DNA from 3 places in the Chryseobacterium sp. 7 genome. Region 1 is predicted to be linked to each of the others. Evidence: riboswitches for the same ligand, from Rfam matches in the RefSeq annotation. Region 1 holds a riboswitch; each other region holds the start of a gene.

The links. A riboswitch is a leader RNA that binds a small molecule or an ion and turns the genes downstream of it on or off. The one in region 1 is predicted to bind thiamine pyrophosphate.
Region 2: another riboswitch for thiamine pyrophosphate. It lies ahead of thiS (sulfur carrier protein ThiS); the one in region 1 lies ahead of pnuC (nicotinamide riboside transporter PnuC).
Region 3: another riboswitch for thiamine pyrophosphate. It lies ahead of CLU97_RS19935 (TonB-dependent receptor); the one in region 1 lies ahead of pnuC (nicotinamide riboside transporter PnuC).

The regions. Positions count from the first base shown of each region.
Region 1 covers NZ_RCCA01000001.1:2,062,068-2,069,956, reverse strand. The annotation lists gene CLU97_RS09475 (hypothetical protein) at 1-390, opposite strand, end outside; tRNA gene CLU97_RS09470 (tRNA-Ala) at 862-935, shown strand; gene CLU97_RS09465 (GNAT family N-acetyltransferase) at 1,100-1,636, shown strand; gene CLU97_RS09460 (leucine-rich repeat domain-containing protein) at 1,621-2,283, shown strand; gene CLU97_RS09455 (hypothetical protein) at 2,376-3,407, opposite strand; gene pnuC (nicotinamide riboside transporter PnuC) at 3,394-3,990, opposite strand; TPP riboswitch at 4,016-4,124, opposite strand; gene CLU97_RS09445 (alpha-ketoglutarate-dependent dioxygenase AlkB family protein) at 4,216-4,827, opposite strand; gene CLU97_RS09440 (TonB-dependent receptor) at 5,212-7,821, shown strand.
Region 2 covers NZ_RCCA01000001.1:4,361,568-4,369,456, reverse strand. The annotation lists gene CLU97_RS20025 (heavy metal translocating P-type ATPase) at 1-1,265, opposite strand, end outside; gene CLU97_RS20020 (Crp/Fnr family transcriptional regulator) at 1,354-2,067, shown strand; gene panB (3-methyl-2-oxobutanoate hydroxymethyltransferase) at 2,129-2,944, shown strand; gene CLU97_RS20010 (hypothetical protein) at 2,948-3,262, shown strand; gene CLU97_RS20005 (RluA family pseudouridine synthase) at 3,274-3,951, shown strand; TPP riboswitch at 4,067-4,163, shown strand; gene thiS (sulfur carrier protein ThiS) at 4,221-4,427, shown strand; gene thiC (phosphomethylpyrimidine synthase ThiC) at 4,451-6,262, shown strand; gene CLU97_RS19990 (thiamine phosphate synthase) at 6,259-6,846, shown strand; gene CLU97_RS19985 (hydroxymethylpyrimidine/phosphomethylpyrimidine kinase) at 6,822-7,559, shown strand; gene CLU97_RS19980 (thiamine phosphate synthase) at 7,565-7,889, shown strand, end outside.
Region 3 covers NZ_RCCA01000001.1:4,344,358-4,352,246, reverse strand. The annotation lists gene CLU97_RS19950 (aconitate hydratase) at 1-1,703, opposite strand, end outside; gene CLU97_RS19945 (bifunctional aconitate hydratase 2/2-methylisocitrate dehydratase) at 2,022-4,805, opposite strand; gene CLU97_RS19940 (WG repeat-containing protein) at 5,092-5,862, shown strand; TPP riboswitch at 6,027-6,118, shown strand; gene CLU97_RS19935 (TonB-dependent receptor) at 6,223-7,889, shown strand, end outside.

The sequences.
Region 1 (7,889 bases):
TGCTACAGCATCTGCAGTGATGAGCGAAATAGGGTCATTGATACTTCCCCCCGTAATTGTTCTGACGTCATTCCATGTAGATTTTCTTAACCACTGAGTGCCGTCATTATAATAAGGACCCGGATATACAGGATTAGAAGCCACAGAAGTATTAGTCGCTGTATTGTAAACCGTCATTCCGGCAACATGGGCAGAAAGTGGAGATGCGCTGTTGGTAGAAATAAGAGCAACTCTTGGAAATAAAACACCTTTATTTGTACTGATTACATCCAGCATGGCATTGGCATTAGGAGAAGAAGTTCCGATTCCGATTTGGGCTTTAATCATTGAAAAGCCGGCCAGTAGAAAAGGAACCATAAAATTCACTGTTTTCATTCTGTATAGTTGCATTAGTTTTTATGATAAAAGGTCTTTAACAGTATATACGAGTTAAATGATTATCTGGTTTTATTTTGAGAAAAAAATTAAAACTTATAGAAAGATTCTTATGTTTAATATAAGTCTACTAAATGCTTTACTTACCTATATTATTCATGATTGTCTTTATTCGAACATGACATTAGTAATACTAGGTATAAGATTTTTTTCATTCTTTTTTACAAAAATGAAATATTCTTAATACGATACTTTACGGAAATCCGTAACTATAATTATTGCACAATTAAAATCTTTTTATATAAATGGGAATAATTCAATATATAATACTCCAGAGAATCTAGGTTAGCTTATCAATTTATCTCCAAAAGATTGAATTAGAAACCAAGGTTGAAAAAAATGACAGTCAATTTTGAGAAATAATCTACAAAACATTTGCAAATACCATTTAAATACTTACTTTTGTAGCGCTTTTAGAATAAAGACGGGGGATTGGCGCAGTTGGCTAGCGCGTTTGACTGGCAGTCAAAAGGTCACGGGTTCGAATCCCGTATTCTCCACAGATGTAGCTGAAAATATATTCAAAATACATTAAAACATTATAACTCCTATAATTCTTGATGATTATAGGAGTTTTTTATTTCTTGAAATTAATAAAAGCCCCCATTCCTCATTGAAAAACTTCCCAATTAATCTTATTTTTGCGTGAAATAATAAGACAATCATGCAACTCTATACAGAAAGACTTCTTCTTCGGGATATTACTCTTGATGACAAACAGGATATTTTCAATTACCGTTCAGATGCAGAAGCCAATAAATTTCAAGGCTGGATTCCTGAAACACTGGAAGATGTAGAAAGTTTTATTCAAAGAAACAATAAAGAGTTCAATCAACCTGAAAGCTGGTATCAGCTGTTAATTACTGATAAAGAATCAAAAGAAGTCATTGGAGATATTGGAGTTCATTTTATTGGAGACGAAAACGTACAGGCAGAGTTCGGAATTACATTAAATACCTCTTTTCAGGGAAAAGGTTATGCTTCTGAGGCTATAAAAAGGATTATTGATTACCTTTTTAATGATTTACACAAACACAGAATTACAGCTTCCGTAGATCCTGATAACACAGCTTCCATTCAGCTTATGGAAAGAATTGGTCTACGTAAAGAAGGACATTTCGTAAAAAGTCTGTTCTGGAAAAACAACTGGGTAGATGATGTTATCTACGCTGTTCTCCGTGAAGAATGGCTAAAAAGATAGATAACGGGGTTAATAAATTTGATCAGACAGCCATGAGTACAGATTATAAAAAAATACTTTCGTTTGAATTAGGCAATGATGAAAACTGGCGTGGCAATGCAGTTAGCCTGCCTGAAGATATTATTGAGTATACCAACATTACCTGCCTGGAAATTGGTTATAACAAGATTGAGCATCTGTCTGCGGATATTTTCAGAAATTTTGGAAAATTATTAGAGGTTTATTTTAATCACAATAGGATCTCCGAAATACCAACATCCATAGGCCTTTTAAAGAAGCTTGAAATACTTACCATTAATAACAATCCTATAAAACATATTCCTCACGAACTTACTGAATGTATCAGCTTAGAAAGTTTTGCGGCCAATCATTGTGAATTGGAATCACTTCCGAAAGAACTGGGAAATTTAAAAAGCCTTGAAGTACTCCTCCTGAATGATAATCACCTCAGCTCGCTGCCTGAAACGATTGGCAAATTAAACCAATTATACAGACTCGAATTAAAAAACAATAAATTGAAATATCTTCCCGACAGCTTTTCTAATCTGACTTCTCTAAAACAATTAGATCTGAGAGGAAATTATATTGATACAATATATTTAGAAAAGTTGAAAAAAAAACTTCCAAAATGTGAAATTAAACAATAATACAATGAATTGCTTCGTGGTAGTTTTATTTAATTATAAAGCTTTTACCTATTCAAATTGGTATTTCTAATTTTTATATAGTCATATTTCATTCAGAAAGAAAAGTTCAAATCATCAGCAGAAGGTCTGAAATTGGAATGCATAGCTGCTGTAAAATAGTCACAGAAAACCTGATATACAGCAGAATTTTTATCCGTTGCCCGTATTCCAAGGTGTGTATAGACCGTTAAGATTTGATGGGATAATTTTTCCACCAGCCCTACTCCATATTGGTGAATTTCATTCTGCTGATCCTCCGAAATCTCTTTATTTTCACTCAAGATATTTTCCACTTCCCTGGCAATAATTAAAACCTTTTCCAAATGTTTTTCAACAGACGCCGCAAAATTTTTGAAGTTGATCTCGGGACGAATAATTTCCGCTTCTTCAATAAAATGAGAAGCCATTCCAAGGTAATTGACCAAAAGCGTCAGATCCGCAAAAACCCGGAACGGAATACTGTCCAGAATATCATTCGTGTAAAACGTATCGTAAACAAAGCTGTAATCTTCATTTACAATAACATCTTTAATCGTAAATGAATAGGTGCCGCTGGCTTTCATTCCCATAGATTTCCAATTGGGGATAATTTCAGCATGCTCTTTCGGAACGATGAATGAGTGAATAATTTCATTCCCGTTGTGATCAATTATCGGTTGTCCGTTTTCTGTAATTCCGGCATTCAGTGTAAAATGCGTCAAATGTGGCGCTCCTGTTGCAAAATTCCATGAACCATTAATCAGATAGGTATTATTATCTTGCTTTTCTGCCGTTCCGCCAATCATTCCGCTTCCTCCAAAACAGGTTTTAGACTGGGAGAAGAGTGATTGAGCAATCTCCGGCTTGATGTTTCTGGAAAAATAATTGGCTCCGGCGCAAAGCGTCAGCATCCAGCCAAAACTGCCATCGGTTTCAGCCCAGCCAAATAATGCTTTCAATCCGTCTTCAAAACGATAGCCTAATCCTCCGTATTTTTTGGGAACCCAAATTGTAAGCAATCTTTCTTCATGAATATGTTGTATTACCTCATCAGAAATGACAGCAGTTCCGTGAAGTTGTTGTCTGATGTCTTTAGTACTGAGCATTGGCTTTGGATTTAATAATTTTCTGCCATTCTATATATCCGGAAATAGCCACTAAAAATAAAAATGACGTTAAAACAGCATAGAGATATAATTCTTTATGAATCATTAAAGGAATAGAAATAATATTACTGACATTCAGTATCACCCAGTTTTCAATTTTCCTTCTCGCCATCAGCCACATTCCTGCCCATGCAAAAGCACTTACCAGAGAATCCCAGACCGGAACATCCGAATCTGTAAAATGTGTAAGAAATGACCAGAATAAGATAAAAGTTCCCAGAACAATTCCTCCGGAAATCCATTTTTCTGTGGTGGTAGTAAAAGAAATTTCCATTTCGGATTTTTGCTTCCCGAATTTCCAATACATCCATCCATAGATACTCATGATCAGATAATAAAGATTTAAGGTAAACTCAGCGTAAAGCTTTGAGGTAAGCATCACGTACAACGTTAGCAGAATCCCTGCAATTCCGAAAAGATAATTGTTGACATTGTTTTTACGAGCCAGCAAAACCTGAATGACTGAAAATAAGACTCCGAACCATTCCGGTAAGGTAATTTGTTTTAAAATGTCCTGCATCATATTAATTATTAGAAATCAAATGATGAGATGATCAGTAAGCAATCCCTACGCCGGCATTATCCGGATCAGGTGTGGAAGTACATTCCTGGGTATCATCTCAGCCACTGTTATCTGTAGCACCCCATTGTTGGGGCAAAGGTGCAGCTTTTTTATGGAAAAAGAAAATACATCGGCTTTTTATTTTGAAATAGAACGTCTCAAAACCTATCTGCTAAGAATGCATATTTACCCTCCCTGAACCAACCGGAATGTAAGATTAATACGTTCCTTCATAGACGTTACAGATTTAGCAATCCGGTGTTCCCAGTTTTCCTGCAGATCTCCTTTCATAATCAATAATGAACCATGAGGAAGAGGCAGGCTGTATTTGCTCTGGTGATGATCTTTTTTGCGGAAATCAAAACTTCTGGTCTGTCCTAAACTGATGGATGCAATTACCGGACGGTTTCCATATCTGCTTTCTTTATCCCGGTGCCAGGCAACAGAATCATTATGATCCCTGTAAAGATTAAGCAATACGGAATTGAAACGATACCCGAATGTTTCTTCTATTTTCTGTTTTAAAGAAAACAGCTCAGGAGTCCATAGATTATTCTCCACCTCACCATTTCCCAACGGATAATCCGTTTTCGGATCTCCATACCAAGCCGTTAAACGCGGCGTCAACACCATTTTATCATACATTTTTTGGGTACGCTGTTTCCAGGGAGCAGTTTCAAGCAAACGGCTCTTAAGATGATCTGCTTCTTCCAGGCTCAGGAAATGTTCTTTGTATTCCAGAAGGTCTTTTGGAAATTCATATAATTCTTCTGAATCGAACAAACTGAGCTGGGTCATATTTTTAATTTTTTGGGTAACAGAAAGTATTATTTAAAGAAACAGATTTGATACAAATAATATCCACAAAATTACTAAAAATGATACAAAAACAATCAAACAAATGAAAATCATTCAGCAAAGCCTTTTGTTAAAGGATTTCAGTTCTATTTTTCATAAGAACAGCATAATTATTTTTATGGTTAAAAAGATCTCTTTTTACTTCATATTTTATCTTTAACAAATTGTAAATTAAAGGTATGAAGTAATTTAATACAGTCAAAGAAATGAGTACCAGCGCATGATTTACACCCTATATGAAATCACTCATTGAAGATTTAATACTTAATTCAAAAATAAATATTCATCTTTGCAGCCTTAAAATCAAACACGCTAGTTTATTTCATGAGCATTACTTTTAAAAAGCGACTTATTATAGCGCTTGTATTACCTACGGCCGCCATATATTATGGGCAGAGTACGAAGGATTCTTTAGACAAATCAAAATCTATTGATGAGGTTATGTTGGTAGGTAGAAACCTTTCCCAAACAGCCAAAGAGAGAAAAACACCTGTTGCTGTTTCCAACATTAAAGCAGCAGAAATTCAGGAGAAACTGGGAAACAGAGAATTCCCTGAAATTATGAAGTCTACCCCATCCGTTTACGTGACTAAAGTAGGTGGAGGATTCGGAGACAGCAGAATCAACATGAGAGGTTTTGACGGAGCCAACATTGCAGTGATCATCAACGGACAGCCTGTAAATGACATGCAGGGAGGTACGGTGTACTGGTCTAACTGGACGGGATTGGCTGATATTGCGAGCAACATTCAAATCCAGAGAGGATTGGGAGCTTCTAAATTTGTGGTTCCGTCTGTAGGAGGTACCATAAACATTGTAACCAAAGCCACTGATTCTGAGCAGAAAGCAATGATCAAAGGAGAGGTTGGTAATGACAACTATTCCAGAATATCTGCGATGTATTCCTCAGGATTAAAAAACAAATGGGGAACTACGGTATTACTTTCCCGCTGGCAAGGTGACGGATACATCAACGGAACCCAGGGAGAAGGTTATTCCTGGTTTTTCTCTACAGGATTTAAGCCTAATGAAAAACATGCGTTCAATTTTATTGCAACCGGAGCACCACAGGTACACGATACAAGAAGATCTTCTGCTACCGGAGCGAATGTAGCCACATTACAGCAGTTTGAAACTTATGGAAGAAGATATAATCCTCAAACAGGAATGCTGAATGGTTCTCAATTCAATTTAGCTCCCAACTTTTACCACAAACCTATCGCTTCCTTAAACTGGGACTGGAATATGAATGATAATCTGAAATTATCTACTGTTCTTTACGGTTCCTGGGGACGTGGCGGCGGTGGCACCGGGCTTAATGGCTCTATCAAAAATGCAGCCGGGCAGACCATGAACTTTATGAATTATGGTGCTGGCGGAGACGGTACCATCAACTGGGATATGATTTATCGCTATAACCGAGGCGGCATGGTAACGGATTATAATGGAAATACTTTCCAGAAATCAACTTTTACTGCTCCTGCAGGCTCTCCCACTGATTATAACGGACAATATGTAGCAACTCTTAACGGTACCAATGGTATTGTGAGAAAACAGAGCATCAATGCTCATGACTGGTATGGAGTAATTGCAGACCTTAATTATAAAAAAAATAACTGGACTTTTAACGGAGGGATTGATCTTAAAACGTACAAAGGTGCGTTGTATGATATTGTTACGGATATGTTAGGATCTGATGCTTTATATGTTCCCAATACGGCCAACGCTCCAAAAGGATATTATATTAATCAAACTGTAAAACCAGAGCCACTTACTAAGCTTAAAGATGCTCAGAAAGTATCTATTTATAATGAAGGACTGGTAAAATGGGCAGGCGTATACGGAATGGTTGAATACAGTTCAGACAAACTAAGTGCATCCGTTCAGGGATCCGTTTCCGAGCAATACTACAAGAGAGTAGATTATATGCTGTATACACCAGGAAACCAGGAGACAAAATGGTATCACAAAACGGGGTATATCGTAAAAGGTGGTGCCAACTATAATATAGATGACCATCATAATGTATTTTTCAATACAGGAGTTATTTCAAGACAGCCTTTATTTAACGCTTTATTCCCTTCCAACCAGAATATTTATAACGATGCAAAGAATGAAAGAATTTTCTCTGTAGAATTAGGATATGGTTTCAAATCCCGTTATGTAGATGTGAACATTAATGCTTACAGAACGCAGTGGGATGACAGATTTATTTCAAGAACATTCAATGCAACTGCGGCAGATGTTGCAAAATTCTCTCAGCTAAGTCTTGGAAATGCTTATTTCTATAATGCACTGAACGTAGGACAGGTACACCAGGGAATTGAATTGGAAGCTAAAGCGAGACCTTTTGCCAACCTTAAACTTAGAGGGATGCTATCATTAGGTAACTGGAAGTACAAAGGAAACGCCAACTTCAATATCCTTGATGTTCAGACCAACCAGGAAATTTCCGGAGCTACAGGAGTGATCAATATCAAAGACTTAAAAGTTGGAGATGCTGCACAAACCACAGCAAGCATAGGGGCTGATTATAACATCACAAAAGCATTCAGTATCGATGCTAACTGGGAATATTATGACAAACTGTATGCTCAGTTCAACCCGATCAACTTTCTTACGGAGGCAGCAAGAGAAAAAGGAATTGTAAAATTGCCAAGCTATCATTTATTTGATGTGGGGGCTTCTTACAAATTCACCCTTGATGCCAAAAAATCTTTAACCTTAAGAGCGAACGTCTACAACTTATTCAACAAATATTATATTTCTGAATTAAGTTCCAATATTTTCGCAGGTGATAAAATTGCTAACGGTCCGGATGCTGGAAAAACGTATCAGGATGCCGGTAGAGTTTATCAGGGTGTAGCAGATGGTAATACAGGATTCCTTGGTTTTGGAAGAACCTGGTCTGTTGCGGCTACTTTAAGATTCTAACAAAATTTCATTTTAATAATGACTGAGAAACCCCACCATGTTCTGGTGGGGTTTCTCATTTTTAAACT
Region 2 (7,889 bases), 2.3 Mb from region 1:
ATGAATGTGAAATATTTACTGACATTATTTGTAAGAGTGTCAAGACCGGTTTCGTGTTTTTTAAATGCTTCTTTATTCCAAAGCTGAGTTAAATAACTTTGATCTACGTTTTTAATCACTTCAAGTTCTAAAGAAGATCCAATCTGTTTTCCCCCGGCAAAAATCTTATCACCAGGCTGTTTGCTGATACTTTCACTTTCTCCTGTAATGAAACTATTGTCGATATTACCTTCTCCATTAATCAGAATAGCATCTACTGGAATGATTTCCTGGTTTCTAACCAGAATTCTGTCTCCTACTTTTACCTCTGAAAGAAGGATGTTATCCTGTTTCCCTTCGAAATCTACTTTCGTTACGGCAATGGGATAGAAAGACTTGTAATCTCTGTCGTATGAAAGAGCATTGTATGTTCTTTTTTGAAAAATTTTCCCAAGAAGCATGAAGAATAAAAGCCCGCAAAGGGTATCGAAGTATCCTGGACCATAATCTGTTACCACTTCATAGATACTTCTTCCGTAGAGTACGAAAATTCCTAATACAATGGGAACGTCAATATTGACAATCTTATTTTTTAAACCGTACCATGCGGATTTATAATAGTCTGAAGCTGAATAAAATACAACAGGTGTTGCCAGAAGGAATATCAAAGTTCTGAATAGCCCCCTGTAATGTTCCATCCAATAATCTTCTCCCCCAATATATTCAGGGAAGGCAAGGAACATTCCGTTACCAAAAGCAAAGGCAGCAATGGCAAATTTTACCAATAAAGATTTGTCAAGATGATCTTCATTTTTATCGGCAGTTTCAAGACTGATAACCGGTTTGTATCCAAGATTAGTTAAAAATTTAGCGAGTTCGCTTAATTTCAAATCGTTATGGTTGAATGAAATCTGTAAGGTCTTTCTTGTGAAATTAACCTGCGAATATTTAATATGCTTATTTAATGTGTGAAGGCTTTCTAGTAGCCAGATACAGGAAGAACAGTGAATTACAGGGATTTTAAACGTTACAAGACTGGTATTTCCCTCAGAGAAATCTGTAACTTTTTCAAAAATTTCCGGCGTGTCCAAGTAATCAAATTGTGAAGAATTTTCATCATTTGGACGAATTCCCGCTCCTTTATTAAGCTCATAGAAGTTGCCTAAATGATTTAAATTTAGAATCTCGTAAACAGACTTACATCCGTTACAGCAGAAAGTCTTTTCATCAAATAAAATTCTCTCTTTTTCTATCCCTTGACCACAATGAAAACAGTTCTCGCTCACCCCATAAAATATTGAACTACAAAATTATAACAAATTTTTTTGTTTATCGCGTTAAAAAGTTCTATTTTTGTGATAAATATCATATAAAATGCCGCAGGAACAACAGATAGCAATTGAAGAGAGGTTCGCCAGAGTTTTTAATGATAAATCATTTAAAGAAAGACTTTCTAGCGCAGATTTTGAGAAGTACATTAATGGCAAAAAGAAACTGAGTTTTCAGAAGCACGATACCATTTTCGAGGATGGCGAAACTCCAAAAGGAGTTTTTGTTCTGGAAAAGGGGGCTGCCAAACTTTCGAAATCAGGAGCGTTCGGGAAAGATCAGATTTTAAGATTTATCAAAGAAGGGGATATCATCGGCTATCGTTCTTTGCTTTGTGGGGAAAATTTCCAGGCCAAAGCAGAAGCAATGACAGATATTGAATGTGTGTTCTTACCTGCAGATATCTTCATGTATCTTTTGGAGGTAGATCCACAACTGTCTTTCGTAATGCTTCAGAAAATCTCATACGAATTAGGAGAATCTTCCAATACCATTACTTTCCTTGCTCAGAAAACAGTAAGAGAAAGGCTGGCAGAAATTCTGCTGCTTTTGGAGCAGAAACTTGGAGTAGATCCTGAAGGCTTTATCAAAATCTCATTAACGAGAGAAGAAATTGCCAATATTATTGGTACCGCTACAGAAAGTGCCATCCGTCTGATCTCGGAATTCAAACAGGATAGTCTGATTGAAGTGGACGGAAGAAATATCAAGATCTTAAATCACGACAAACTCATGAAACTCGGTCACGTAGTTTTATAAATCATACAAAAACGTAAGTCGGCTCAAGGCCGACTTTTTAACTTTTAAAAATAGATAAATTATGTCTGTTCACTCTGAAATTAAAAAAGTTACGACTGAAACCTTGCGAAAAATGAAATTCGACAAGGAAAAAATAACAATGCTTACAGCCTATGATTTTACCACAGCAAAAATGGTAGATGCAGGCGGAGTGGATGCTATTTTGATTGGAGACTCTGCGGCAAATGTAATGGCTGGTTTTGAAACTACATTACCTATTACGCTGGATCAAATGATCTATCATGCTCAAAGTGTGGTAAGAGGAACCGACAGAGCTTTGGTGGTAGCAGATTTACCTTTCGGAACTTATCAGAGTAATCCTGAAAAAGCATTGGAATCTGCGGTAAGAATGATGAAGGAAGGTGGAGCGCATGCTGTAAAAATTGAAGGCGGAAAAGAAATTTCCAAATCTATCAAGAAAATCATCAATGCCGGAATTCCGGTAATGGGGCATTTGGGATTAACACCACAGTCTATCTATAAATTCGGAACATACAAAGTAAGAGCTAAAGAAGAAGCAGAAGCGGAAAAACTGATCGCTGATGCACAGCTTTTAGAAGAATTAGGATGCTTTTCAATTGTTTTGGAAAAAATTCCGGCAGAATTAGCCAAAAAAGTAACTGAAAGCATTTCTATCCCTACCATCGGAATCGGTGCAGGTTCAGATTGTGACGGACAGGTTTTGGTGTATCATGATATGGTAGGAATGAACAAAGGTTTCAGCCCGAAATTCTTAAGAAGATATCTTGATCTTTACACAGAAATTACAGGAGCTGTTGCTCAATATGTAAAAGATGTGAAAAGTGTTGAGTTTCCTAACGAAAATGAAAGCTATTAATCTATGCAGAATCAACAATCTATCCAGGGAATATTATCTATTGCAGCATTGATTTGTCTTGCTGTAGGATGGTTTAATCTGTTCTCTCCGGAAATTAATCATCTACTTTCAAGAAAAGTTTTTTATGTGCTGATAGGTGCAAGTTTCTTTATTCAGGCTCCTCTGCTTACGAATAAGAACTTTGTCTATGCAATGTATGCTGCTGCTGCAATCTGTGTATTCGGAGCATTCATTCCGGAAGATTCAAAACTTTCAAATATTAAAACAGCAGGTCTTTTGGCGGGGATTATTCTGTCATTATCCAATAGAAGAAGATAGGCTGAAGAAGTATGAAGGAGCAGATTATATATGAAGACAATCATCTTCTGGTGGTCAATAAAAAAGTCGGTCAGCTTGTTCAGGGCGATAAGACTGGTGATGAATCACTATTAGAATCCATCAAGAATTTTATAAAAATAAGAGATGCTAAGCCGGGAAATGTTTTTCTCGGCTTGGTTCATCGTATAGACCGGCCTACATCCGGGCTGGTGATCTATGCAAAAACATCCAAAGCACTTTCCCGTCTTACTCAGATGGTGAAAAACCATGAAGTAAAAAAAACGTATTGGGCAGTTGTAGGAAAAGAAATGATTCCACAGTCTCAAAGATTGGTTCATTATTTAAAGAAAAACGAAAAGAATAATAAAGCGATTGTTTTTCCCAAAGCTACAGAAGGAGCAAAAGAAGCGATTTTGACTTATAATGTCATTAAGACTCTGGATAATTATCTTCTTCTTGAAATTGATCTTGAAACCGGAAGGCACCATCAGATCAGAGCACAATTGTCCAAAACAGGAGTCCCTGTCAAAGGTGACCTGAAATATGGGGCTCCACGCTCCAATCCTGATGGAGGAATTAATCTTCATGCCAGAAAACTGGAATTTATTCATCCTGTTACCAAAGAAAATATCGAGATCATAGCTCCTGTTCCGCAGAATGATGCGATCTGGAGAGCTTGTGAAGAATAATAAAGGCATTAAAACACGTAAAGAAAAATATAAAAGTCCATCTCAAATTTGAGGTGGATTTTTTCTTTAATATTATTTCAAATTTTGCCTATTCTAAAAAAATGTCTAACTTCGTCTCAAACTTTAGGGGTGTCTGTTACCAACAGACTGAGACTTTACCCTTTGAACCTGATCTGGATCATACCAGCGTAGGGAAAAGTAGATGACTTTTGCTGTACATTCTATTGTACAATAATAGCCATTCCTAAAGTGCATTTAAATTATTAGGAATGGAACTTATTATCAACCACACCCGAAAAACATTTGATGTACTTCCCGAAAATCTGGAAGCATTATTGGCTATTGAGTTACCCGGAAAGAAAAAAGGTATTGCTGTAGCTCTTAACAATCGCATTATTCCCCTGTCAATCTGGGCGGAAACCATCCTTAACAACAACGATTCAGTTTTAATCATTACTGCCACTCAGGGCGGTTAATCTCATATTTAATACCAATACTTATGGCTCACTCCATTACATGTTCGCCATTTCCGAACTCAAAGAAAATCTATGTTGAAGGAACATTACACCCTATCAATGTAGCAATGCGTGAAATACAGCTTAGCCCCACCAAATTAACCAATGGCGGCTTTGAACATAATGCTCCGGTTACCATTTACGACACTTCAGGTCCTTATACCGATGAAAATGCAGTTATTGACATTCAGAAAGGACTTCCGAGGATCAGAGAACAATGGATTCTGGACAGAAATGATGTAAATATCCTGGACGGAATTACCTCTGAATACGGAAAGGCCCGTTTAGCAGATCCTCGTCTTGATGAATTAAGATTTTCCTATGATCATAAGCCTAAAGTAGCACAGGAAGGAAAAGAAGTTACACAGCTTTACTATGCAAAACAGGGAATCATCACTCCTGAAATGGAATATGTGGCGATCAGGGAAAACCAAAGAATAGAACAGCTTGACTCCGTATCCAAAGAAATGGCTTTTCAACATCCCGGCCATAGTTTTGGGGCAAATACTCCAAAAAGTAAGATCACTCCGGAATTTGTAAGAGACGAAATTGCAGCGGGAAGAGCGATCATTCCTAATAATATCAATCACCCTGAAAGTGAACCAATGATTATTGGAAGAAATTTCCTGGTGAAAATCAATGCCAATATTGGAAACAGTGCCGTTTCATCCAGTATTGAAGAAGAAGTGGAAAAAGCAGTATGGGCCTGCCGATGGGGAGCTGATACCATTATGGATCTTTCAACCGGGAAAAATATTCACGAAACAAGAGAATGGATTATCAGAAATAGTCCGGTTCCAATTGGTACTGTACCTATTTATCAGGCATTAGAGAAAGTAAAAGGAGTTCCTGAAGATCTGACATGGGAAATCTTCAGAGATACCCTGATTGAACAGGCGGAACAGGGAGTTTCTTACTTCACGATCCACGCCGGAGTTCTGTTGAGATATATCCATTTAACAGCGAAAAGAGTAACCGGAATTGTTTCCAGAGGAGGATCTATTATGGCAAAATGGTGTTTATTCCATCATAAAGAAAGTTTCCTGTATACCCATTTTGAGGAGATTTGTGAGATCATGAAGAAGTACGATGTTGCTTTCTCTCTTGGAGATGGTCTTCGTCCGGGATCTATTGCAGATGCCAACGATGCCGCTCAGTTTGCAGAACTGGAAACTTTAGGTGAACTGACAAAAATTGCCTGGAAGCACAATGTACAGGTAATGATTGAAGGTCCCGGACATGTTCCGATGCACATGATCAAAGAAAATATGGAAAAGCAACTGGAAGAATGTCATGAAGCTCCTTTCTATACTTTAGGACCGTTAACAACAGATATTGCCCCAGGTTATGATCACATTACTTCCGGAATCGGGGCTGCCATGATCGGGTGGTTTGGATGTGCGATGCTTTGTTATGTAACTCCGAAAGAACATTTAGGACTTCCAAATAAAGATGATGTAAAAGTGGGGGTAATTACCTATAAATTGGCAGCCCACGCGGCAGATCTGGCAAAAGGTCATCCGGGAGCGCAATATAGAGACAATGCATTAAGCAAGGCAAGATTTGAGTTTAGATGGGAAGATCAGTTCAATCTTTCACTAGATCCAGAGACAGCAAGAGCTTATCATGATGAAACACTTCCGGCAGAAGGAGCGAAAATTGCCCATTTCTGTTCTATGTGCGGACCGAAATTCTGCTCGATGAAAATTACTCAGGAAATCCGTGAGTCTGCTGAACAGGGAATGCTGGATAAATCACAAGAGTTCATCGAAAAAGGGAAAGAAATTTATATATGATCCTCGTCATCACTCCTGAATTGATTGTTCAGAACGAAACAATTCTTATTAATCAGATGTTTCAGGAAGGTCTTGATCTGCTTCACATCCGCAAACCATGGCTCAGCCAGAATGAAATGATTGAATTCATCACTCAGATTGATAAGACTTTCTATCCGCAGTTGGTATTGCATACACATTACGATCTTGGAAAGGAATTTACTATTTCAAGGTTTCATTTCAGAGAGATTGATAGAAAGGAAGAAACTTATAAATATTGGGGGGAAGAAAATACCATTTCAACATCAGTGCACGATATCACAACATACAATACTTTGGATAAAGAATGGGAATATGCTTTCATAAGCCCGTTCTTTCCAAGTATCTCCAAAAAAGGATATGGACTGGATTCTACTATCAAGAACGAAATAAAACAGCGGAACAATCCAGATGTTAAATTAATTGCGCTTGGAGGAATTAACCCCAATAATATCCACGAAGTTTTCGAAACAAATGTAGATGGAGTAGCTTTATTGGGTGCAATCTGGGAAAGTAAAGAACCTTTAAAAGTATTCAGAAAATGCAGGAACGTCCTTATGTCATAAGTGTTGCAGGCTTCGATCCCAGTGGTGGAGCAGGCTTATTATCAGATAGTAAAACCTTTGAGCAATCAAAAGTGGTGGGATTGGGAATATGTACAGCATTAACATTGCAAACTGCTTTGAAATGTCTGAATTTAGAATGGCGTCCTATAGATGAAGTAACTGAGGCGATTCAGGTTTTGATGGGGAATTATCCCGTTTCAGCAGTGAAAATAGGAATTGTAAAGGATGCTAATTTTCTGGATAAAATTGTAGAAACGGTTCAAAAAGGAAGCTCTGACGTAAAAATCGTCTGGGATCCCGTTCTGAAAAGCACTTCCGAGTTTGCTTTTTTTGATCTTGAAACACTTTCTCAATTAAAGAATACGGTTAATAAACTCAGTTTAATAACTCCCAATTATAACGAATACCGTGTTTTAAAGGAAAATAATCTTTTACCGGATACTCACGAATGCTCATTACTCATCAAAGGAGGACATCGGGAAGATCATTTAGGAACAGATATTTTAGTTGAAAATGGAAAAGAAATTCTTTTAACTCCAACTGAAAGTAGTGCAGCCTATTTTCCTAAACATGGCTCCGGCTGTGTTTTATCATCAGCCATTACAGCAGAACTTGCGAAAGGTGAAAACATCGAAACTGCCTGTATAAATGGGAAATTATACATTGAAAAATTTTTAAAAAGCAATCTCTCTTTACTGGGAACGCATTCATAACAAACATGGAAAAATTACAATACATATCACAGGGAAACACCTTTCAGGAACAGGAACTTTATATCCGAAAAGCTTTAGACAATGGAATCAAATGGGTACAGGTTCGATGGAAAAATGCCCCTGAAAATGAATTAATCAACCTCTGTGAAATTTCAAAACAACTTTGTTCAGAATATCAGGCGGTTTGTATCATCAATGACCATGTACAAATAGCCAAAGAAATAGATGCTGACGGGGTCCATTTAGGATTGAACGACAGTGCCATTGAAGAAGCAAGATCGATCTTAGGCAAAAATAAAATTATTGGCGGAACGGCTAATACCCTTTCGG
Region 3 (7,889 bases), 2.3 Mb from region 1:
GTACATTTTCCGAAAGCTTTGATCAATACTTTAGCTCCTTCAATGTTTTTACCATCCCAAGCCGGGAATTCTTCTAATAACTGAAGTCTGTCTGAAGTGGGGCTTACGTTTACAACAACGCTTGAACCGTCTTCAGATGGAGCCTGGTATCCGTTATCGTCTACAGCAAATCCTTTTGAAGGAAGTTCGTAACCTTTAGGCTCATCAAGTTTTACCTGTTCACCTGCTTCATTCGTTAAAGTATCTGTAATCGGGTTGAAGTCTAATCTTCCTGAGATTGCAACAGCAGCTACCATTTCTGGAGAAGCTACGAATGCGTGGGTATTAGGGTTACCATCCGCTCTTTTCGCAAAGTTTCTGTTGAAAGAGTGAATAATAGAGTTTTTCTCTCCTTTTTCAGCCCCTTCTCTGTCCCATTGCCCAATACACGGTCCACAAGCATTGGTAAAGATTCTTGCATTTTCAAATTTTCTGAAAGAATCTAAGAACCCGTCTCTTTCCGCTGTGAATTTCACTTGCTCAGAACCAGGGTTAATTCCTAAGATAGCCTTAGGTTTTACACCTTTCGATACCGCATCTTCCACAATTGATGCAGCTCTTGATAAATCTTCATAAGAAGAGTTGGTACAAGAACCGATAAGAGCCCATTCAACTTCTAGAGGCCATCCGTTAGCTTCAGCTTTAGCTCTGAATTCGGCAACCGGAGTAGCTAAATCAGGAGTGAAAGGTCCGTTTAAGTGAGGAGTCAGTTCAGAAAGGTTGATTTCTATTAATTGATCGAAATATTGTTCAGGATTAGCATAAACTTCAGCATCACCTGTTAAATGTTCAGCAATTTTATCAGCGGCATCTACTACATCCTGTCTTCCTGTAGCGGAAAGATATCTTCTCATAGAATCATCATATCCGAAAGTAGAAGTTGTAGCCCCAATTTCAGCACCCATGTTACAGATGGTACCTTTACCTGTTGCAGAAAGAGATTCAGCACCTTCACCGAAATATTCTACGATGCATCCCGTACCTCCTTTTACAGTAAGAATTCCTGCTACTTTTAAGATAACGTCTTTTGCAGAAGTCCATCCGCTCATTTTACCGGTTAATTTTACCCCGATAAGTTTAGGCATTTTAAGCTCCCAGGCCATTCCTGCCATTACATCTACCGCATCAGCTCCTCCTACACCGATTGCTACCATTCCCAGCCCTCCTGCATTTACAGTGTGAGAGTCAGTACCAATCATCATCCCTCCAGGGAAGGCATAGTTTTCCAGTACAACCTGGTGAATGATACCTGCTCCCGGTTTCCAGAATCCGATTCCATATTTATCACATACAGAACTCAGGAAGTTGAATACCTCAGAGTTTTTGTTGATTCCTTCCTGCAAGTCTTTGTCAGCACCTACTTTCGCCTGGATCAGGTGATCTGCGTGTGCAGTTGATGGAACTGCTACTTTAGCTTTTCCTGCCTGCATGAATTGTAGAAGAGCCATCTGTGCAGTGGCATCCTGCATTGCTACTCTGTCTGGTGCGAAGTCTACATAAGAGTTTCCTCTTTCATAAGCCTTTGTAGCATTTCCTTCCCAAAGGTGGGTATAAAGAATTTTTTCTGAAAGAGTAAGAGGTTTTCCCACTATTTGTCTTGCCGCAGCAATTCTTTCCGGATAACGCTCATACACCTTTTTGATCATATCAATATCAAAAGTCATATCGTATTTTAATTTTGTTCTTTTTCCGTTAATGCTTCTTTTCCTGATGTTGAAAAAGAAAAATCACTTTCTTATATATCAAAAAACGTTCCTATAATCCATAAACAGGGATGTTTTGATCTCAAAATCAATAGATTTTATAACTTTCAATTTAAGAAAAAATAGAATTTATTTTCCTGATTTTATCGAAAAAAAAACGTAACTATATTAAAATAGAAACGTTCTAAACAAAAAAAATGGAAGATTTTAAATCCTAAAGGACTAAAATCTTCCAATTATATACTATTTAATAGTCTTGCGACGTATTTTATAAATCTCTTAGTGAGCGCTTGTGCTTGTCAGTTCTTTAATAGAAGGAACGAAAGTAGTAAGGTCAATACCTTCAACAGCAGCTTTATACTCATCAATGCTAGGAATTCTTCCAATAATTGCAGAAAGAACAACAACCGGAGTTGAAGCCAATAGAGATTCTCCTTTTTTACGTTCAGAATCTTCCACTACTCTTCCCTGGAAAAGACGGGTAGAAGTCGCTAAAACAGTGTCTCCTTTAGCTGCTTTTTCCTGGTTACCCATACAAAGGTTACATCCGGGACGCTCAAGGTACATTACATTTTTATATTCAACACGGGCTTCTCCTTTTGGAGCATTATCATCAAATTCAAAAGCTGAATATTTTTCTAGTAATTCCCAGTCACCTTCTGCCTTTAATTCGTCAATGATGTTATAAGTAGGAGCTGCTACAACAAGAGGGGCACTAAATTCTACTTTTCCTTGTTGTTTTTCAATATTTCTAAGCATTTGAGAAACAATCTTAAGGTCACCTTTGTGAACCATACAAGATCCTACGAAACCAAGATCTACTTTTTTCTCACCTCCATAGTAAGAAAGATCTCTGATGGTATCGTGAGTATATCTTTTGGATACATCGTCGTTGTTTACATCCGGGTCAGCAATCATAGGTTCTACAATTACATCAAGATCTACAACTACTTCAGCGTAATATTTAGCATTGGCGTCCGGAGTCAGACCTGGCTTTTCTCCTGATCTGATTTCTTCAATTCTCTTGTTTGCTTTGTCAATAAGTCCCTGAAGAACTTTATTGTGGTTATCCATACCCTTGTCAATCATGATCTGGATTCTGCCTTTTGCAATTTCCAATGATTCGATCAAAGTATTATCTTCAGAAATGTTGATAGAAGCTTTTGCCTTCATCTCAGCAGTCCAGTCTGTAAATGTAAATGCCTGGTCAGCGGGAAGTGTTCCAATGTGAACCTCAATGATTCTACCCTGGAATACGTTTTCTCCTCCAAACTGCTTCAGCATCTGAGCCTGTGTTGCATGAACCACATCACGGAAATCCATGTGTTCTTTCATGTTTCCTTTGAACGTTACCTTCACAGATTCAGGAATTGGCATAGATGCTTCACCAGTAGCTAATGCAAGAGCAACAGTTCCTGAGTCAGCTCCGAAAGCTACTCCTTTAGACATTCTTGTGTGAGAGTCACCACCAATGATGATTGCCCACTCATCTACAGTGATATCGTTAAGAACTTTGTGGATAACGTCAGTCATCGCATGGTATTCACCTTTCGGGTCACGGGCTGTAATCAACCCGAATTCGTTCATGAACTTCATTAGTTTCGGAATATTTGCCTGTGCTTTTTTATCCCAAACTGAAGCAGTGTGACATCCTGATTGATAAGCGCCGTCAACAATTGGCGAAATTACCGTTGCCGCCATAGATTCAAGCTCCTGAGAAGTCATAAGACCTGTCGTATCCTGAGATCCAACGATATTTACCTGTACACGAACGTCAGAACCGGCATGTAATACTTTTCCTGGTGTAGTTCCTACAGCATTTCTGTTGAATATTTTTTCTACAGCTGTAAGTCCTTGTCCTTCGTAAGAAATTTCTTTTGACGGAGCAAAAACTACAGGAGCCTCAACTCCTAAAAGCTGAGCTGCAAATGTCTGTAACTTTTTACCAAACACGATAGCATAAGAACCTCCTGCTTTGATGAATTCCATCTTTTGCGGAGTGAAAGATTTGGTAAGGTCAATCAGTTCTTTATCTCCGTTATATAATTTCTTTTCTTTTGTATTGATTGTTAAAACAGTTCCTGTTGCCACTGAATAAGCTTCTTCAAGAACGATGTCTCCATTTTCGTTACGAATTGGGTTTCCGTTTTCGTCTACTTTCTTTACCCAGTTTTTAAGGTCGATACCAATACCTCCGGTAACGTCTACTGTGGTAAGGAAGATTGGTGAAATACCGTTTGTTCCTCCTACAATTGGAGCAATGTTTACAAATGGTACATATGGGCTAGCCTGTTTTCCTGTCCAAAGAGCAACGTTGTTTACTCCGGACATTCTTGATGAACCTACACCCATTGTTCCTTTTTCAGCAATAAGCATAACGCTTGCATCAGGATGTTTTGCCTGTAAAGCTTTGATTTCTTCCTGAGCTTCAGGAGTGATCATACATTTACCATGAAGTTCACGGTCTGATCTTGAGTGAGCCTGGTTTCCCGGAGAAAGTAAATCTGTAGAGATGTCTCCTTCACCAGCGATAAATGTTACAACTTTGATTTCTTCAGCAACTTCAGGTAGTTTAGTGAAAAACTCTGCTTTTGCATAGCTTTCCAGAATTTCTTTTGCAATTGCATTTCCGCTTTCGAAAGCTTCTTTAAGACGGGTAGTATCTGCTTCGTAAAGGAATACCTGTGTTTTAAGAACATTGGCTGCTTCCTGAGCAATAGCAGGATCATTACCTAAAGCAAGATCTAGCAATACTTCAATAGAAGGTCCGCCTTTCATGTGAGATAATAATTCAAATGCAAATGCCGGGGAAATTTCTTCTACTATGGATTCACCTAGAATAATTTCTTTTAAAAATTTTGCTTTCACTCCCGCAGCACTTGTAGTTCCTGGTAGAGTGTTGTAAATGAAAAATTTAAGAGAATCCGATCGGTCAGCATTACCTGAATCTTTTATTTGCGAAATAATCTCGCTTAGTAATTCAGCACCATCAATTGGCTTTGGATGAAGCCCCTGGGTTTTTCTTTCTTCAATCTCTTTGATGTAATCCTTATAAATATTCATAATAGAAGGTCTTTCAACATTAAAGGTAGGCCTGCTGCTTCTTTACCGGTCTGTATAAAACAGTTAATGACATTTTGAGATTTCGCATTTTGACGCAACATTAACCGAATAAAGTCAGCATAATCTACACTTTCTTAAAAGTTTTTTAAAATTATCAAACAATTCAAAATGTTCCCAAAATTACGAAATTTTACAATTTTATGGGAATGAAATTATTTAGATTCTTTATAAATATGTATTTTATAATATCTATTTTTGGTCGTACTTTTGCAGGCATATGATGAATATGAAAAATATACTGACTGTTTTATGCATTTTTACTTCGCTTTTTGCTTTTTCGCAGACGAAATCTGTGAAGAAAATTCCTGTGAAGAAAGTTGCGAAAACCCCTATTCAGAAAGGGACTTCAGTGAATAAATCTAATCCTGACCTGGTGGTAATCAACAAAGATCTTCCGGTTTTGATTCCTAAAAAAAAAGGAGATCAGTTCGGGTACGTGAACCAGAACGGAAAATTTATTATTCAGCCGGAATATCATATTGCTGTATTTTTTTATGAAGACTGTAATCTTTTAAATTCTCCTAATGAAAAGATCAGAAAATTTGGTACAAAAGATTATGCCACTGTAGAAAAGAATATGATTTCTTACCGTATAGATCATACCGGGAAGAGAGTGTATCAGTTCAAAGAATCAGATTTTGGAAAGTGTAAGTTTGAAGAATACAAGCAGCAGTTGTTTCAGGCCTATATTCTGAATGGTTTTTACGGAATCATTGAAAAATCAAAATTTGTGAATGCTGCAGATTACAGACAATTCCAGATCTATCCTCAATATCAGTATCTTTTTATTTTGGAAGGAGATGATGTGGCAAATCCAATGATTGTGGCTTCCAATAACGACAAATTTGGGATCATTGATGTCAATAATAAAATCATTGTTCCTTTCGAATACGCCAATATCAAAAGAAATTTCAGCTGGAAACTGGGCAAAATGTTTGAGGTAACAAAAGATGGCTCAAACTACTACTATATCGACGCGAATAACAAAACTTACTAAAGAATTATGAATTATGAATTATGAATGATGAATGATGAATGATGAATGATGAATGATTCATTTGATAACTCCTAGTTTTCATAGTATTTTTTTATAATCCCTTCACCTAATACCCTGCATCTCACAACCCAAATTCTAATTCATATATTTTTTGTAATTTTGCGGCTGAAATAAAGGGGTGCTTTAACAGGCTGAGATTATACCCAATGAACCTGGAACAGGTAATGCTGTTTAGGGAACCATTTAAATAATTGATAGATGAGTAGCGATCAATGATCGAGAGACATCAATTGTCATTTGCTATGTATCAATTATCCCGTAATCACCCCTTTTATTCATTAAATGTCAAAGATTTATAGAATGAAAGGATTATTTTTTTTAGGGCTAAGCATAGGTGCTGTAGCTTTTATTCAGGCTCAAAATAAAGATTCTCTGAAAATCAGGGAAATAGAAGCTGTCAACTTTACCAAAAGACTTCCGGTAGCGAAGGAAATCATCAATGTACAGAAAGATTTAGACGGGAAAAATTTAGGACAGGATCTGCCTATTCTTTTAAAAAATCAAACTTCCATTATTTCCACTTCAGATGCAGGAAATGGAGTGGGATACACTGGGTTTAGAATCCGTGGAGTTTCAGGTTCTGCCATCAATGTAATGATGAATGGTGTTCCGTATAACGATTCTGAAAGTCAGGGAACATTCTTTGTCAACGTTCCGGATTTGACAAGTTCTGCATCACAGATTGTCATTCAGAGAGGGGTAGGAACCTCCAATAATGGGGTATCCGCTTTCGGAGCGAGCATTAATGTACTTTCTAAAGATCCGGAAGAGAAATTTTATTTTAAAACGGATGACAGCTACGGATCATTTAATACCTACAAATATTCAGCAGAAATAGGTTCCGGGAAGTTCTGGAAAAACCGTCTTTCTGTAATGGGGAGATATACACACATTCATTCTGATGGATATATCGACAGGGCTTCTTCCAATCTGCATTCTTATAATTTCACTGCTTTATTTGAAGAAGGAAATACAAAAATACGTTTAATGGCTTTCGGAGGAAAAGAAAAAACCTATCAGGCATGGAACGGAATTGACCGTAAAACCTGGGAAACCGACCCTAAATTTAATATTTCAGGAGCTATCTATGATGCGAATTGGGAGAATATAGTAAGTTTTTATAATAACGAAACGGATAATTACAGACAGAACCATTATCAGTTGCTTTGGGAACAGAAATTCAGTGACCGCTGGAATCTGGAAACTACATTTCACTATACGAAAGGAAGAGGATATTACGAAAATTACAAACAGGGAGATCCCTTTTCAAGATATAATCTGCCGGATATCATTGAAGGTGGACAAACTATAAAATCTTCAGATTTCATCAGGAAAAAATGGCTGAATAATGATTTCTATGGAATGGTTTCCACGCTCTACGGAAAGTTTGAAAATCTGGATCTGAATTTTGGTGCAGTAGTCAATCAGTATTACGGAAGACATTACGGAAATGTGACAGGGGTATTTTTTCCTCAGATTGATGAGAGTGAATATTACAGAAACCGCTCAGTAAAGAATGAAGTATCCGGTTTTGCAAAAGCTTTACTTAGAGTAGATAACTTTGAGTTTTTTGGTGATTTGCAGCTTAGAAAAATTAACTACAATACTAAAATTCTGACGGCAGGTGATGGTGAAGGTGCTGATTTAAGTAAAAACTGGCTGTTTTTTAATCCTAAAGCCGGAGTAAATTACCGGATTGACGGAGGTAAGATATTTCTTTCTTATGCTCATGCCCACCGTGAGCCGAACAGGGATGATCTGATGGCCAATAATGATGTAAAAGCTGAAAAACTTCATGATTTTGAAGCTGGTTTTGAAAAACAATTCGGGATTGTTTCCTTTACTGCTAATGTTTACTATATGTATTATGTGAATCAATTGGTTTTAAATGGAGAGCTTAATAATGTAGGAGCGTTTATTAGAACCAATTCCGGGAAGAGTTACAGAAGAGGTGTTGAGGTAGGTGC